DNA from 4 places in the Micromonospora sp. NPDC051924 genome. Region 1 is predicted to be linked to each of the others. Evidence: riboswitches for the same ligand, from Rfam matches in the RefSeq annotation. Region 1 holds a riboswitch; each other region holds the start of a gene.

Region 1 (3,334 bases):
GCCGTGCTGCTCACCGCGAGCTTCACCCTCGCCGTGGACTTCTCCATCCTGACCGTCGCGCTTCCGGTGATCGGCCGGGAGGTCGGGTTCGGGCTGGACACGCTGCAGTGGATCGGCACGTCGTTCGCGCTCTGCGCGGCCGGTTTCACGCTGCTGTTCGGGCGGGTCGCGGACCTGTTCGGCCGGCGCCGGCTGTTCCTCGCCGGGATCGCGGTGCTCGGCCTCTCGTCGCTGGTCGGCGGTCTTGCCACCGGTCCCGGCGTGCTGATCGCGGCGCGGGTCGCCCAGGGCCTGGCCACCGCAGCGGTCACCCCGGCCGCGTTGTCACTGCTGACCACCACGTTCCCGGAAGGTCCGGCCCGGGACCGGGCGCTCGGCCTCAACGGGGCGCTGATGGCCGCCGGCTTCACCACCGGGGCGATCCTCGGCGGCCTGCTGACCGACCTGCTGAGCTGGCGGTGGGCGTTCTTCGTCAACGCGGTGGTGGCGGCCGCGGTGCTGGCCGTGGCCCCGCTGGTGGTGGCCGAGAGCCGGCCACCCCGGCGGCCCCGGCTCGACCTGCCCGGCTCGTTCACCGTCACCGGTGGGTTGCTGGCGTTCGTGTACGGGCTGACGGCCGCCGGTGAACACGGGTGGACCGACCGACGAGCCTTGGCGGCGCTCGCCGTGGGGGCCGTGCTGCTGGTCGCGTTCGGGGCGGTGGAGCGGCGGGCCGCCGCGCCGCTGGTACCCGCCGCGGTGCTGCGCCGCCCGACCGTACGCTGGGGCAACCTCCTCGGGCTGCTCGCCTTCGCCACCGAGACGTCCCTGGTGTTCCTGCTCACCCTCTATCTGCAGCGAGTGCTCGGGCTTCCGCCGCTGGTCGCCGGCGGTTCCTTCGCCGTCCTCGGCATCGGCACCGTGCTCGGCGGCGTGCTGGGGCCACGGCTGGTGGCCGCCTGGGGGGGCCGGCGAACGATCGTGGCCGGTTTCCTGGCTCAGGCCGCCGCGACCGCGCCGCTGCTCCTGCTCGGTGCGGACCGGGGGTGGATGCTGCTGCTGCTCGTCGCCACGTTCGTCGGTGGGGTCGCCAACCTGGTGGTGATCGTCGGCTTCATGGTGACGGCGACATCCGGCCTGCCCGACGGCGAGCAGGGGCTGGCGACCGGCATCGCCACGCTCAGCCAGCAGGTGGGCATCACCGTCGGTATCCCGGTGATGTCCGCGGTGCTGGCCGCGGTGGTGCACGGCCTGGGCACCGACGGCGGGGCGGTGCTCCACGGCGTCACCGCCGCCATCGCCGCGAACGCCGGCGGGTGTCTGCTCGGCGCCGGGCTCGCCGCGTTCCTGCTGCCCGGGCCCGCGTCGGGCCTGGCGGAGACGGGCTGAGCGAGGCACCGGGTCAGTGCGCGAGACGCGGAACGCCCGACCGGTTGCCCGGTCGGGCGTTCCGCGCGGATCCGCCGGGAGGCCGGATTCCGTGGTGCCTCAGCGCAGGCGCAGCTTCTGGCCCGGGAAGATCAGCCCCGGGTCGGCACCGACCACGCGCTTGTTGCGCTCGTACAGCGCCTGCCAGCCGCCGACGAGGTGGTGCGCGTCGGCGATCTCGGACAGGGTGTCACCGGGCTTGACGACGTAGGTGCCGCCGGTGCTCGGGGTGGTGGAGCGGTGCTTGCGGGTGGCCGGCCGGTCACCCCGGAAGGACCGGTCCTTGGTGGCCTTCCTGGTCGACTTCTTCGACCCACCGTCCGACTTGGACGAGTAGTGCTTGGACGAGCCGCCCTTCTTGCCGCACACCGGCCAGGCGCCGATGCCCTGCCCGTCGAGGACCTTCTCGGCGATGGCGATCTGCTCGCTGCGGCTGGCCAGGTCGGCGCGGGCGGCGTACGTCTGACCGCCGTAGCCGTTCCAGGTGCTCTTGGAGAACTGGAGGCCGCCGTAGTAGCCGTTGCCGGTGTTGATGTGCCAGTTGCCGCCGGACTCGCACTGGGCGATGGCGTCCCAGTTGACGCTGGAGGCGCTGGCCGGTGCGGCCGGGCCGAGGATGGCGGCGGCGCCGGTGGCGGCGCCGACGACGAGCGCCCCGACGGCGAGGCGACGCTGCGTGGTCCGTCGGTGACGAGCGACGTGTTCACTTGCCATGTTGGGTTTCCTCCACGCCGACGAGGTGAGCTGTCGGGTTCGGGCCGAGGAGCCCGGCCGCCGATGGCGGCTTCACCCCGAGGTGTCGAGCACCGAGGAACGTGTGGGTCCCCCGCTCCCGCCGTGAGGTCCAGGTACCGCCGGGCCGGTGGCGGGATTAGGCGTTACCGGCCCGTGGTGTCCGCGATCGCGAACGGATACGACGTTAGGAACCCTTTCGGACGAATGCCCACTTCTTGTGAAGTTCTTCACCCGGCCGAGCGACGACGTCACGGCTCGGGTTGCGCGCGGAACCGGCGTGGCGTACACGCGGGCTCATCACCCACAGTGACCGTCCACGCCGGTCCCGTACGCGTCCCTTCAGTACGTCAGGCCGTAGCCCTGCGGGAAGAGCGGCACCTGCCCGTCGCCGGCGTTGATGGGCTGCTGGCTGACCGAGTTCATCCAGGTCATCGGCAGTTTGCCGGTGGGTGCGTACCCGCCGAAGAGGACGTCGGCGACGCCGGCGCCCTCGGTGCCGGGCAGCCAGGAGGCCAGCAGCGCGTCCCACCTGGGCAGTTCGGCCGAGATGTCCATCGGCCGGCCGGAGACCAGCACCACGATCACCGGCACGCCGGCGTTGCGCAGCGTCGAAATAGTGCGCAGGTCCTCACGGTCCAGGCTCATGCTGCCGGTCCGGTCGCCCTGCCCCTCGGCGTACGGTGTCTCGCCGACCACCGCGATCGCGGCCCGGTAGGTCCCGTCGATGCCGGTGCCGCGCTGGTTGTAGGTGACCGTGGTGGTCGGCCCGACGGCGGCGCGGATGCCCTGGAGGATGGTGGTGCCGGGGGTGATGTTGCCCGACGAGCCCTGCCAGGAGATGGTCCAACCGCCGCTCTGGTTGCCGATGTTGTCGGCGTTCTTGCCGGCCACGAAGATCTTGTTGTTGTCCCGGGCCAGCGGCAGGACGCCGCCGCTGTTCTTCAGCAGCACCTGGGACTGGCGCACGGCCTGCCGGGCAAGGCCCCGGTGGGCCGCGTTGCCCACCGTCGGGGTCCAGCTCCGGTCGGTGTACGGGCGCTCGAAGAGCCCCAGTTCGAACTTCTTCGTGAGGATGCGGCGGTTGGCATCGTCGATCCGGCTCATCGGCACGTGCCCGTTCTGCACCTCGGCGCGCAGGGTGCTGATGAAGCTCTTCCAGGCGGTGGGCACCATCACCATGTCGATGCCGGCG
Region 2 (3,334 bases), on a different contig from region 1:
TGCACGTCGGCTCGTACGACGACGAGGGTCCCGTGCTCGAGCGCCTCCACCATGAGTTCATGCCGGCCAACGGCCTCACGTTCAACGGGCCGCACCACGAGATCTATCTCAGCGACCCGCGGAGGACCGAGCCGGCGAAGCTGCGGACCATCCTGCGCCAACCCGTGGCCCGTCGCTGACCACCACGCACGCGTTCCACCTCGGCCAGGTGCGACTGCATCAGGTCCTCACAGGTACGGGTCGAGCAGGGTGAGCACCGCCTCCGGGTCCTCGACGTGGGCGTTGTGGCCGAGCCCCGGCAACGTGGCGACCGGCACGCCCAGCTCCTTGAGCTGCGCGTCGGACACCATCGGATCCTGCTCGCCCCGGGCCAGCAGCACCGGCACGTCGGTCGCGGCGAGCAGGGCGGGCAGCCGCGGCTCCCCCACCGCGAAGGCGGCCGGGTCCATGGCCAGCCGCCAGCGGCCGTCCTCCCGGCGCAGCCCGGCGTCCACCACCGGATGGTCCGGGGCGAACAGCCCGGCCAGCCCGGAGACGCGCAGGTAGCGCCGGGCCGCCTCGTCCCGGCTGGCGAACCAGGTCACCGGCCGCCCGGCCAGCTCGCCGGCCTTCGCCAGCTCGGCCGGGGACCAGACGACCTTGATGCCCAGCCCCACCACGGCGTCCACCGGCAACCCCCGGGACCGCGCCGCCAGGGCCAGCGCCACCACTCCGCCGAGGGAGTGCCCGAGCACCACGAGGCGGTCCCGGGCACCGAGCCGTTCGGCGACCGGGCCGAGCCCCTCCAGCACCCGGCGGGCGAGGGCTTCGAAGGAGTATTCGGGCAGCGGCGGGGACCAGCCGTGGCCGGCCAGGTCGGGGGCGAGCCAGCGGCCCGCCCAGCGGCGCTCCAACAGCGGCGCCCAGGGCAGCCACACCTCGCCGGTGGCGCCCATGCCGTGCAACAGCAGCAGATGGCGGGTACCCGTCGCGTCACCCATACGGCGCAGTGTGCCATCGGACGGACACGACGCGCGAGACGGGACGGCCGTGGAGTCCGACAGACGACGTCGGGCCCCGGCTCGGGGGGGAGCCGGGGCCCGACGGGGCGGGGTGCGATCAGGCGGAGTAGCCGCGGGTGGCCATCCAGTTCGCCAGGTCGATGGTGCTCATCCAGTACGCCGGCACCGACGGGTCGGCCGAGTCGGCGATCCGGACGGTGCGGCCGTCGTTCTTGTAGCCGACCACCGCGATGTAGTGGCCGCCGGAGAAGGAGTGCCAGCCGCCGTCGGTGTCGGTGGCGTCGCCGACGATGTTGGCGACCACGCCACGGCCGTCGGTGACGGCCTTGACCACGTCGGCCTGGAGCTGGTCCATCTGGGCCGGGGTGGGGCTGCCGGGGATCATGTGGGTCCGCCACGGGTTGCCCTTGAGCATCTGGTTGAGCCCGCGGGTGGTGTCCTCGGCGGAGTTGGTGCCGTTCTCGCCGGCGTTCAGCGGGGCGACCATCGCGTCCTGGGTGGTCTCGACGCCGCTCGCGCTGAGCGCGTTGCGCACCGCGGCCGGGCCGCAGTTCCAGTAGGCGGTCTGCGCCTCGTAGGTGTAGTCGAGGACCTTGGTCGACGGGGGCTTCGGCTTGGCCTTCTTCGTGACGTCCGGGTCGGCCTTGGCGGTGCTGGCCTTCGCCGTGGGCGACGCGCTCGGCGAAGCGGACGGCGACGATGGTGCGGCGATCTTGGCCTCGGCGGCGACCTGACCCAGCTGCGGGGCCAACTCGGCGACGGCGGCGGTGTGCTGCTGGCGCACCGGCGAGTCGTTGGTGGCAGCCAGGGCGGCGCCGGTGCCGCCGGCCAGGACGAGCGCCGCGGCCGAGCCGGCGACGATCTGGTACGGGCGCTCGGTCGCGAGGCGGCGCAGCTGTCGCTTCAGGTGGTGCTTCACGTGTTCCTCCACGGGGGGCCGGAGCGGCACACGCCCGCCCGCCGCGCGGAGGAACTCACGCGCGTTCGTGGGGCGGGGTGGCCGCGGGAAGGGAAGCGCCCGGAGTGGCCGGGCTGCCGGGGGTGCTTGGACGCTGTCAGGCGAGCGCCGGCACCGGTGCGCCGTGGAGGCGGGGAGAGGATCGGGGGGTGGTCGGCACGAGGATGGGACTCCTTCCTACACCGCCTACCGGGTTAGCTGACGGATTCGGGCGGGAAGTACGCCCTACCGCGGCCGAAGCTCGCGGATTCACCCCGGTGTTGCACTGGGTCCCCGGTTCGTGAGATCACGATTGAGCGGGTCGGCACGGCGTCGCCTCTTGCGATCGAAAACCGCACCGGACGCGCCGACACTACCGGCGGGTACGCCACCTGCCAAGCGTCCCCACCTGCGTAAACCTCGAACATCATTACTCTGACCGGAACAGCCGATCACTGACGTTACTCAATGGGACGAGCAGTTATGTCGGAACTGTCGGGCAACAATCGGACATCGGGTAGCGAGCGGCCCGGAATTGCGGGAGTCGATCGCCCGAGCTGTTCCCGATGACCGTTTCGGGCATCCCGTGACGGGGCTCACCACATTCGGGTAACGATTCAGCCCACCCGGGCCGGGCGCCAGCGCGCACGGGTGGTCACGGCCGGGGCGGCCGGCACCGGAGCGGGCTGCCGGGTCACCGGCTCGGCCGACCGCGCCGGCACCACGCCCGGACGCAGTGCCGTGGCGGCCGCGTACGCCTCGGCGGCCAGGACGCGAGCCGCGTCGGCGGCCAACTCGGCGTCCCGCCACGCCCGCTGCTCCCGCTCGGCGGCGGTCCGCCAGCCGGAGCGCCGGTGCTCGCGTACCGCCCGGGCCAGGACGATCTCCTGCCCGGCCGGGTGCCGGCGGGGGTCCCAGCCGTTGCGGTGGGCGAGCACGTCGGCCAACTGCCGGGCGGTCAGGTCGCCCCGCCAGTGCGCCGCCATCGCGGCGTGGTGCAGCCAGCGCTCCCGGGCCGCGTACTCGGCCGGGGTGCGGGGTGTACGCGGCTCGGGCAGCGCGGCGGCGCCGGCGAGGCGGCGGGCGAGGACCTCGGCCTCGTCGTACGCCCGCCAGGCCTGCCCGACCTCGCCCTGGGCGGCGAGCCACTGCTCGCGGCGGCGGCGGGCGGTCTGCGCGGCCCCGGCGGCCGCCACCGCCACCTCGTCGGCGTACCGGCTCAGGTCGGCGCGGCGGGCGGCCTCCTCGGCGGCCGGATCGGGGGCCACCTCGGGCGGGGTGTCCCGCTCCGGCCGGGCGACCAGCACGGCGAGGACGCCGAGGGCGAGCAGGAGCAGCGCGGACCAGATGGCGGTGGCCTCGGGAACGGTGGTGAGGAAGTGGTGGAGAACGGTCT
Region 3 (3,334 bases), on a different contig from region 1:
GGATGATCGGCCGGCGGGGCCGGCTGGCCTCCTGGACGGTGGTCGGCGACCCGGCGCAGACCGCCTGGACCGGCGACCCGCAGGAGCTGACCCGGGCCCGCGACCACGCGCTGGGACGCCGCCGCCGGTACCGCTACGAGCTGACCACCAACTACCGGAACTCGGCGGAGATCTTCGCGGTGGCGGCGGCGGAGATCCGCCGGCTCTACCCGGACCTGCCGCTGCCCACCGCGGTCCGCTCCACCGGTGTCGAACCGGTCGAGCTGGCGGTGCCCCCGGCTGAGCTGGCGCCGGCCACCATGGCGGCGGTCCGTGCCCTGCTGGCCGAGGTCGAGGGCACGGTCGGGGTGATCACCCCGGTGCCCCGCCGGGACGAGGTGGCCGGCTGGCTGGCCGGCCTCGGCGGCAACCGGCTCCAGGTGGTGACCAGCCTCCAGGCCAAGGGCATGGAGTACGACGGCGTGGCGCTGGTCGCCCCGAGCGAGATCCGGGCCGACCCGGGCTCCGGGGTGCGGACCCTCTACGTGGCGCTCTCCCGGGCCACCCAGCGCCTCACCACGCTCGACCCGGTGGGCTGAGCGGGACCCGACGGAGGCGGCCGACGGACATCCGACGTTCATTTGCACACATAGCGATGTGAACATAGATTGAGCCGGGCCGGGCCGACGGACGAGAGGGTGTGGGCGTGGGCGCAGGGCATGACCACAGCGGTGCGGTGACCAACGCCGCGCACCGCCACCGGGGTCGGCTCTGGGCCGCGTTCGGTCTGCTCACCGCCCTGATGCTGGTGGAGGCCGTGGCCGCGTTCGCCACCGGCTCGCTGGCCCTGCTCTCCGACGCCGGGCACATGTTCACCGACGTGCTCGGGATCGGGATGGCCCTCGCGGCGATCACCGCCACCCGCCGGGCCGACACCGACCCGCAGCGCACCTTCGGGCTCTACCGGCTGGAGGTGCTGGCCGCCCTGGCCAACGCGGTGCTGCTCGGCGCGGTCGCCGTCTACGTGCTGGTCGAGGCGGTCCGCCGGTTCGGCCGGCCGCCGGAGGTCCTCGCCGGCCCGATGCTCGCCGTGGCGGTGCTGGGCCTGCTCGCCAATCTCGCCGCCTTCGCGCTGCTGCGCTCCGGGGCGGAGGAGAGCATCAACCTGCGCGGGGCGTACCTGGAGGTGCTGGGCGACCTGCTCGGCTCGCTCGGGGTGATCGGCGCGGCCCTGGTCATCGCGGTGACCGACTGGTGGTGGGCCGACCCGCTCGTCGCGGTCGGGATCGGGTTGTTCATCCTGCCGCGCACCTGGCGGCTCGGCCGGGCCGCGGTACGGATCCTGGTGCAGGCCGCCCCCGAGCATCTCCAGGTGACCGCGGTGCACGACCGCCTGGCCGCGGTGCCCGGCGTCGCCGAGGTGCACGACCTGCACGTCTGGACCCTCACCTCCGGCATGGAGGTGGCCTCGGCGCACCTGACCATGAACCCCGGCGCGGAGGTCGGCGAGGTTCTCGCGGCGGCGCGGGCCGCGCTGCACGAGGACTTCCGCATCGACCACGCCACGTTGCAGATCGAACCCGGAGCGTCCGCCGGCGCCTGCGGGTCGGTCGAGTGGTAATTAGGACAATCTTAAATCCAAGTGGTTATTGTGCACTTATGCCGGCTTTAACCCCGACTGACCGGCCCGCGACCCGGGTCGGCTCGGCGGACCGCCGGTAGGCTCGGTCGCGGCCTCCGCCGGGCGGCGCCCATCGGCGCCCGGGGGTGGCCGTCGCCTAATCGCCGGAGCACGGCGAGCCGGGGAACCACGTACCTGGGGTGCATCCGCGTCAGCGGTAGGGATCTTCCGTCCCGAACCCGTCAGCTAACCCGGTCGGCGGTTGACGGAAGGACACCTGAATGCCATCAGTGGCACCTGTACGACGGACGGCCGCCCGGTTGGCGGCCCTGCTCGTCGCGGCGCTCGCCCTCGGCGTCGCGACCCTGCCGGTCTCCCCCGCCTCGGCGGCTTCCCCGACCGGCCTGCTCGCCGCCGCACCCGGCGACGACGAGGGCGGCACCCCGGCCCTGCGCGCCCAGCTCGACGCGGCCAGCAAGGGCTGGCTGGACGCGCGGACCGCGCTGAACCGCTCGGTCGCCCGGCAGAAGCAGCTCAACGCCCAGCTCACCACGATCAACGCCGAGCTGGGCAGCCGCGACGCCAAGGTCGGCGAGATCGCCGCGGTGGCGTACCGCAGCGGGCGGCTCGGCACCGCCCAGGCGTTGCTCGGCAGCAGCAGCCCGGAGGGCTTCCTCGACCGGGCCGCCGCGCTGTCCCAGGTCGCCGCCCATGAGGACCGGGCGCTGCGCGAGCTGCTCGACACCCGGGACCGGGCCACCCGTACCCAGGTCGCGCTCAACGGCGAGATCCAGGAGCAGCGCAAGCAGGTCGCGGTGATGGCCAAGCGCAAGCAGCAGGCCGAGCAGGCCCTGGAGGTGGCCAACCGGAAGGCGGCCGCCACGGACGGCAGCGGCACCCGGGGCACGTCCACCGCGACCGCCACCCCGGCGCCGCGCAACGCCGACGGGTCCTGGCCGCCGGAGTCGTGCAGCGTCAACGACCCGACGCCCGCCGACGGCTGCATCACCCCGCGTACGCTGCACGCCCTCCAGCAGGCCAAGGCCGCCGGGTTCACCCGGTACGTCTCCTGCTACCGGCCCAGCGGCTCGGGCGAGCACCCGAAGGGCCGGGCCTGCGACTTCGCCGCGCAGCAGGACGGCTTCGGCGGCGTGGCCACCGGCGGCGACAAGACGTACGGCAACAACCTGGCGGCCTACTTCATCCGCAACTCCGACGCGCTCGCCGTGCTCTACGTGATCTGGTACAAGCAGATCTGGCTTCCCAGCAGCGGGTGGAAGGCGTACAGCGGCGGGAACGGCGATCCGTCCAGCGACCACACCAACCACGTGCACCTGTCGGTCTACTGAGCCGGGGTGGCCCGCCGGCGGCGGGCCACCCTACGTCCGGCGACGTACGCCGGATGTCGTCCCCGACCCCACGACGCCCGCGACCCGGCGGCGGAGGATCGGCCGCATGAGCCGACTCTCCCCCACCGGGCGCAAGGCCCTGCTGACCCTCCACCTGGTCACCTCGATGGGCTGGCTCGGCGCGGACCTGGTGCTGCTCACCCTGGGCGTCGCCGGGCTGCGCGGGGCCGACCCCGAGATGGTCTACCCGACCGCCGGTCTGCTGGTGACCTGGCTGTTCGCACCGCTCAGCGTGGCGGTCTGGCTGGTCGGGGTGGCCAGCGCGCTGCTCACCCCCTGGGGCCTGCTGCGCTGGCGGTGGGTGCTGGTCAAGTTCGGCATCACC
Region 4 (3,334 bases), on a different contig from region 1:
TAACCGCAGGTTCGTCACCGGCGCCCCCCGCCATCCCAATCAGGATGCCGGCCACCGCGCCGCCGTCGCCGACGGCCAGCACCCGTTCGCGGTGATCGTCGGCTGCTCCGACTCCCGGCTCGCCGCCGAGATCATCTTCGACCGGGGCCTCGGCGACCTCTTCGTGGTCCGTACCGCCGGGCACACCGTCGGGCCCGAGGTGCTCGGCAGCGTCGAGTACGCGGTCACCGTCCTCGGCACCCCGCTGGTCGTGGTGCTCGGCCACGACTCCTGCGGCGCGGTGCAGGCCGCCCGCGAGTCGGTGCGCACCGGCACGTCCGCCGCCGGGCACCTCGGCGCGCTGGTGGACGCCGTCGCCCCCAGCCTGCTGCGGGCCGCCCGGGAGGGCGTCGAGGACGTCGACGGCATCGTCGACATCCACATCGCGCAGACCGTGGAGGCCATGCTGGCCCGCTCCGCCGTACTCGCCGAGCGGGTGTCCGCCGGGCGGTGCGGGGTGGTCGGCATGTCGTACCGGCTCAGCGCGGGCGAGGTGCGGACGGTGGCCGAGGTACCGGCCCGCACGCCGACCCCGACGCTGCCCGGCCCGGCCGCGGCCACGGACCCGGCGCCCACCACCGTCGCCGGCTGAACCGATACCGGAAACGCCACAGGGGCCGTCCCGCACGTGCGGGACGGCCCCTGCCGGTGCACGAGGTCGCTACAGCAGCGACATGTGCACGTGGTCGGTGTGGTTGGATGGTCCGCTGTACGACTTCCAACCGGTCGCCGGGAACCAGATCTGCCGGTTCCAGATCACGTAGTAGATGCCCAGCCGGTCGGCGTTGCGGATGAGGAAGGCGGCGACGTTGTTGCCGTACATCCGCGTGTCGTTGTTGTGCCAGGGAGAGAAGCCGCTCTTCTGCAGCGACCAGTCGCAGGCCCGGCCCTTCGGATGCTCCCACGGCCCACCGGAGCGGTAGCAGCCCGCGAAGCGATTGAAGCCGGCCCGTCGCACTTCCTTGTACGCGTGCAGCGTGCGCGGGGTGACGCAGCCGGAGGTGGTCGGGTCGTTCTCGCTGCACGACTCCGGCTTCCAGTCGCCGTCGGCCGTCCGACCGGGCCCCATCCGGGCAACCGGGGAGGTGGCCGAGACCAGACCGCCGGTGAAGCCGATGCCGCCGACCAACTTCAGTGCCTTCTCCGTCTCGGCCTTCTCGCGGGCCATCACGTTGGTCTGCTTCTGCTGCTCGCGCACCTCGGCGTCGAGGGCGAGCTTCGCCTGCTCGGCGCGGTTCTTCGCCGCGTTGACCTCGGCGAGCTTCTGCGCGTTCACCATGTTCAGCTCGTCCAGCGCGGCGGCCCGGCGGACGAACGAGTCGGGCGTGTTGCTCTCCAGCAGCATGGTCATCGCACCCAGCCGGCCGGTCCGGTAGGACTGCGCCGCGATCGCGGTGACCTGCGGGCTCAGCGCGTCGAGTTGCTGCTGCGCCGCCCGGACCTCCAGGGCCAGCTGGAGCTGGCGCTTCTTCGACTTCTCCAGCTTGTTCTTCGCCTGGAGGTAGTTCTTGTTCGCCTGGGCGATGGCGTCGGTGATGAGGAGGTCGCCGTCCTCCTCGTGCTCCGCGGGCGCGGGGTTGGTCGGCGCGGCCAGCGCCGGGGCGGGCCCGGCGAGGACGGCGCACGCGGCGAACACGGCCACCAGGGGTGTCAACCAGCGGCGCAGGGGTGCCGTCAACAGTGTTCCCTTCCGTCGACCGCCGACCGGGTTAGCTGCCGGGTTCGGGACGGAAGTGGCCCCTACCGCTGGCGCGGATTCACCCCAGGTACCTGGTTCCCCGGCTCGCCCGTGGGCGATTGGGCGGTGGCACCGCTGGCGCCGCTGCGCGCCTTCGGCGGTGACCGGGAGCGAGGTTACCCGAGAGTGCGTGCGGGGTTCTACGTCCGGAAGCCGACCAGAAGCCCTATTTCGTCGTGGCCCTGCGTGACCAGCGTCGCGTTTGAAATCGGTGGTCACGCTGCGGAGTGTCACCATGCCGGCTCCGTGGTCCTTTCCGGCCCGTGCCGCTCCCCGAGCGCCGCCAGGACGTCGTGCCGCGCCGCCGGCGGACGCGGCGTCACCGGCCCGCCCGGTCCGGCCGGCGTGCTGGCGGTCCCACCCCGGCCGGCGGTGGTGACCATCGCGGCCAGCCCGGTGGTCAGCGGTACGGCGGCGATCAGGCCGAGCGTGGCCACCGCGCTGCGGACGATCTCCTGGGCCATGAACTCACTGGTGAGGATCTCGCCGACCGGCCGGGAGTCGGCGACGAGCAGGAGCAGCAGCGGGAGCGACGCGCCCGCGTACGCCAGCACGATGGTGTTGACCGTGGACGCGATGTGCGCCCGGCCCACCCGGGTGGCCGCCCGGTAGAGCTGGCGCCGGGACAGCCCCGGGTTGGCGTGCGCCAGTTCGGTGACCGTGGCCGCCTGGGTGACCGTGACGTCGTCCAGCACGCCCAGCGAGCCGATGATGATGCCGGCGAGCAGCAGCCCGTGCAGGTCGACGTCCCGCTGGAACATGGAGAGCGTGGTGGCGTCCTCGCTGCCGAAGCCGGTGAGGTGGGTGGCCGCGGTGGCCAACGTGCCGAGGACCCCGGTGAGCACCAGGCTGCCCAGGGTGCCGAGGACCGCCACCGAGGTCTGCGCGGTGATGCCGTGCGTGAGGTAGAGCACCACGAACATGATCAGCGCGGCGCCGACGATAGCGACCAGCAGCGGCGGCTGGCCGGCGCCGATCCCGGGGAGCACGAAGCCGAGCAGGACGGCGAAGCTGGCGACCAGACCGCCCAGCGCGGCCAGCCCGCGCCAGCGGCCGAAGGCCACGATGGCGACGGCGAAGAGCACGGCCAGCCAGACCAGCGGCGTACCCCGCTGGTGCTCGGCGATGTTGTAGCTCTTCGTCGCCGGGTCGGCCGGGTCCGTCAGCTCGACCAGGATGATCCTGTCGCCGACCTCGACCCGGGGCGCGCCCGGCCCGGACGGGACCGGTGCCTCGACCTGGTGGCCGGCGTCCGGCCCCTGCTCGGCGGCGACGGTGACCGTGCCGCACGGACCCTCGGACCCGCCCGGACCACCCTCCGGGGTCTCCGGCGTCACCGGGCAGGGCTCGGTCACCACCCGGGTCACCGTGCCCTGGTAGCGCGGCAGGTCCGGGCCGCTCGCCGGCTCCCGGGTGTCGCGGGGCCAGAGCACCAGCGCGGCGATCACCGTGATCGCGAAGAGCGGCACCACCGTGGCGACGAGCAGTCGCCGCACGCCCGGCGGGGCGGACGGTGCGGGACGAGTGTGGTCGGCGCCCATCGCGAGTCTCCCAACG

What was found. Region 1 has a riboswitch for cyclic di-AMP ahead of ACZ6S5_RS03210 (transglycosylase family protein). Riboswitches for the same ligand answer to the same signal wherever they lie in the genome.
Region 2: linked by a shared signal. The riboswitch ahead of ACZ6S5_RS19430 (C39 family peptidase) and the one ahead of ACZ6S5_RS03210 (transglycosylase family protein) in region 1 are both predicted to bind cyclic di-AMP.
Region 3: linked by a shared signal. The riboswitch ahead of ACZ6S5_RS23435 (coiled-coil domain-containing protein) and the one ahead of ACZ6S5_RS03210 (transglycosylase family protein) in region 1 are both predicted to bind cyclic di-AMP.
Region 4: linked by a shared signal. The riboswitch ahead of ACZ6S5_RS20075 (coiled-coil domain-containing protein) and the one ahead of ACZ6S5_RS03210 (transglycosylase family protein) in region 1 are both predicted to bind cyclic di-AMP.

Annotation. Positions count from the first base shown of each region.
Region 1 is NZ_JBVJJA010000003.1:143,677-147,010, forward strand. Features, by position in the region: gene ACZ6S5_RS03205 (MFS transporter) at 1-1,368, shown strand, start outside; gene ACZ6S5_RS03210 (transglycosylase family protein) at 1,468-2,121, opposite strand; cyclic di-AMP (ydaO/yuaA leader) riboswitch at 2,123-2,295, opposite strand; gene ACZ6S5_RS03215 (glycoside hydrolase family 3 protein) at 2,482-3,334, opposite strand, start outside.
Region 2 is NZ_JBVJJA010000023.1:62,779-66,112, forward strand. Features, by position in the region: gene ACZ6S5_RS19420 (GyrI-like domain-containing protein) at 1-179, shown strand, start outside; gene ACZ6S5_RS19425 (alpha/beta fold hydrolase) at 228-980, opposite strand; gene ACZ6S5_RS19430 (C39 family peptidase) at 1,099-1,932, opposite strand; cyclic di-AMP (ydaO/yuaA leader) riboswitch at 2,128-2,268, opposite strand; gene ACZ6S5_RS19435 (hypothetical protein) at 2,556-3,334, opposite strand, start outside.
Region 3 is NZ_JBVJJA010000031.1:66,814-70,147, reverse strand. Features, by position in the region: gene ACZ6S5_RS23445 (HelD family protein) at 1-578, shown strand, start outside; gene ACZ6S5_RS23440 (cation diffusion facilitator family transporter) at 686-1,600, shown strand; cyclic di-AMP (ydaO/yuaA leader) riboswitch at 1,745-1,876, shown strand; gene ACZ6S5_RS23435 (coiled-coil domain-containing protein) at 1,882-2,949, shown strand; gene ACZ6S5_RS23430 (hypothetical protein) at 3,056-3,334, shown strand, end outside.
Region 4 is NZ_JBVJJA010000024.1:72,084-75,417, forward strand. Features, by position in the region: gene ACZ6S5_RS20070 (carbonic anhydrase) at 1-631, shown strand, start outside; gene ACZ6S5_RS20075 (coiled-coil domain-containing protein) at 701-1,717, opposite strand; cyclic di-AMP (ydaO/yuaA leader) riboswitch at 1,723-1,853, opposite strand; gene ACZ6S5_RS20080 (YibE/F family protein) at 2,008-3,318, opposite strand.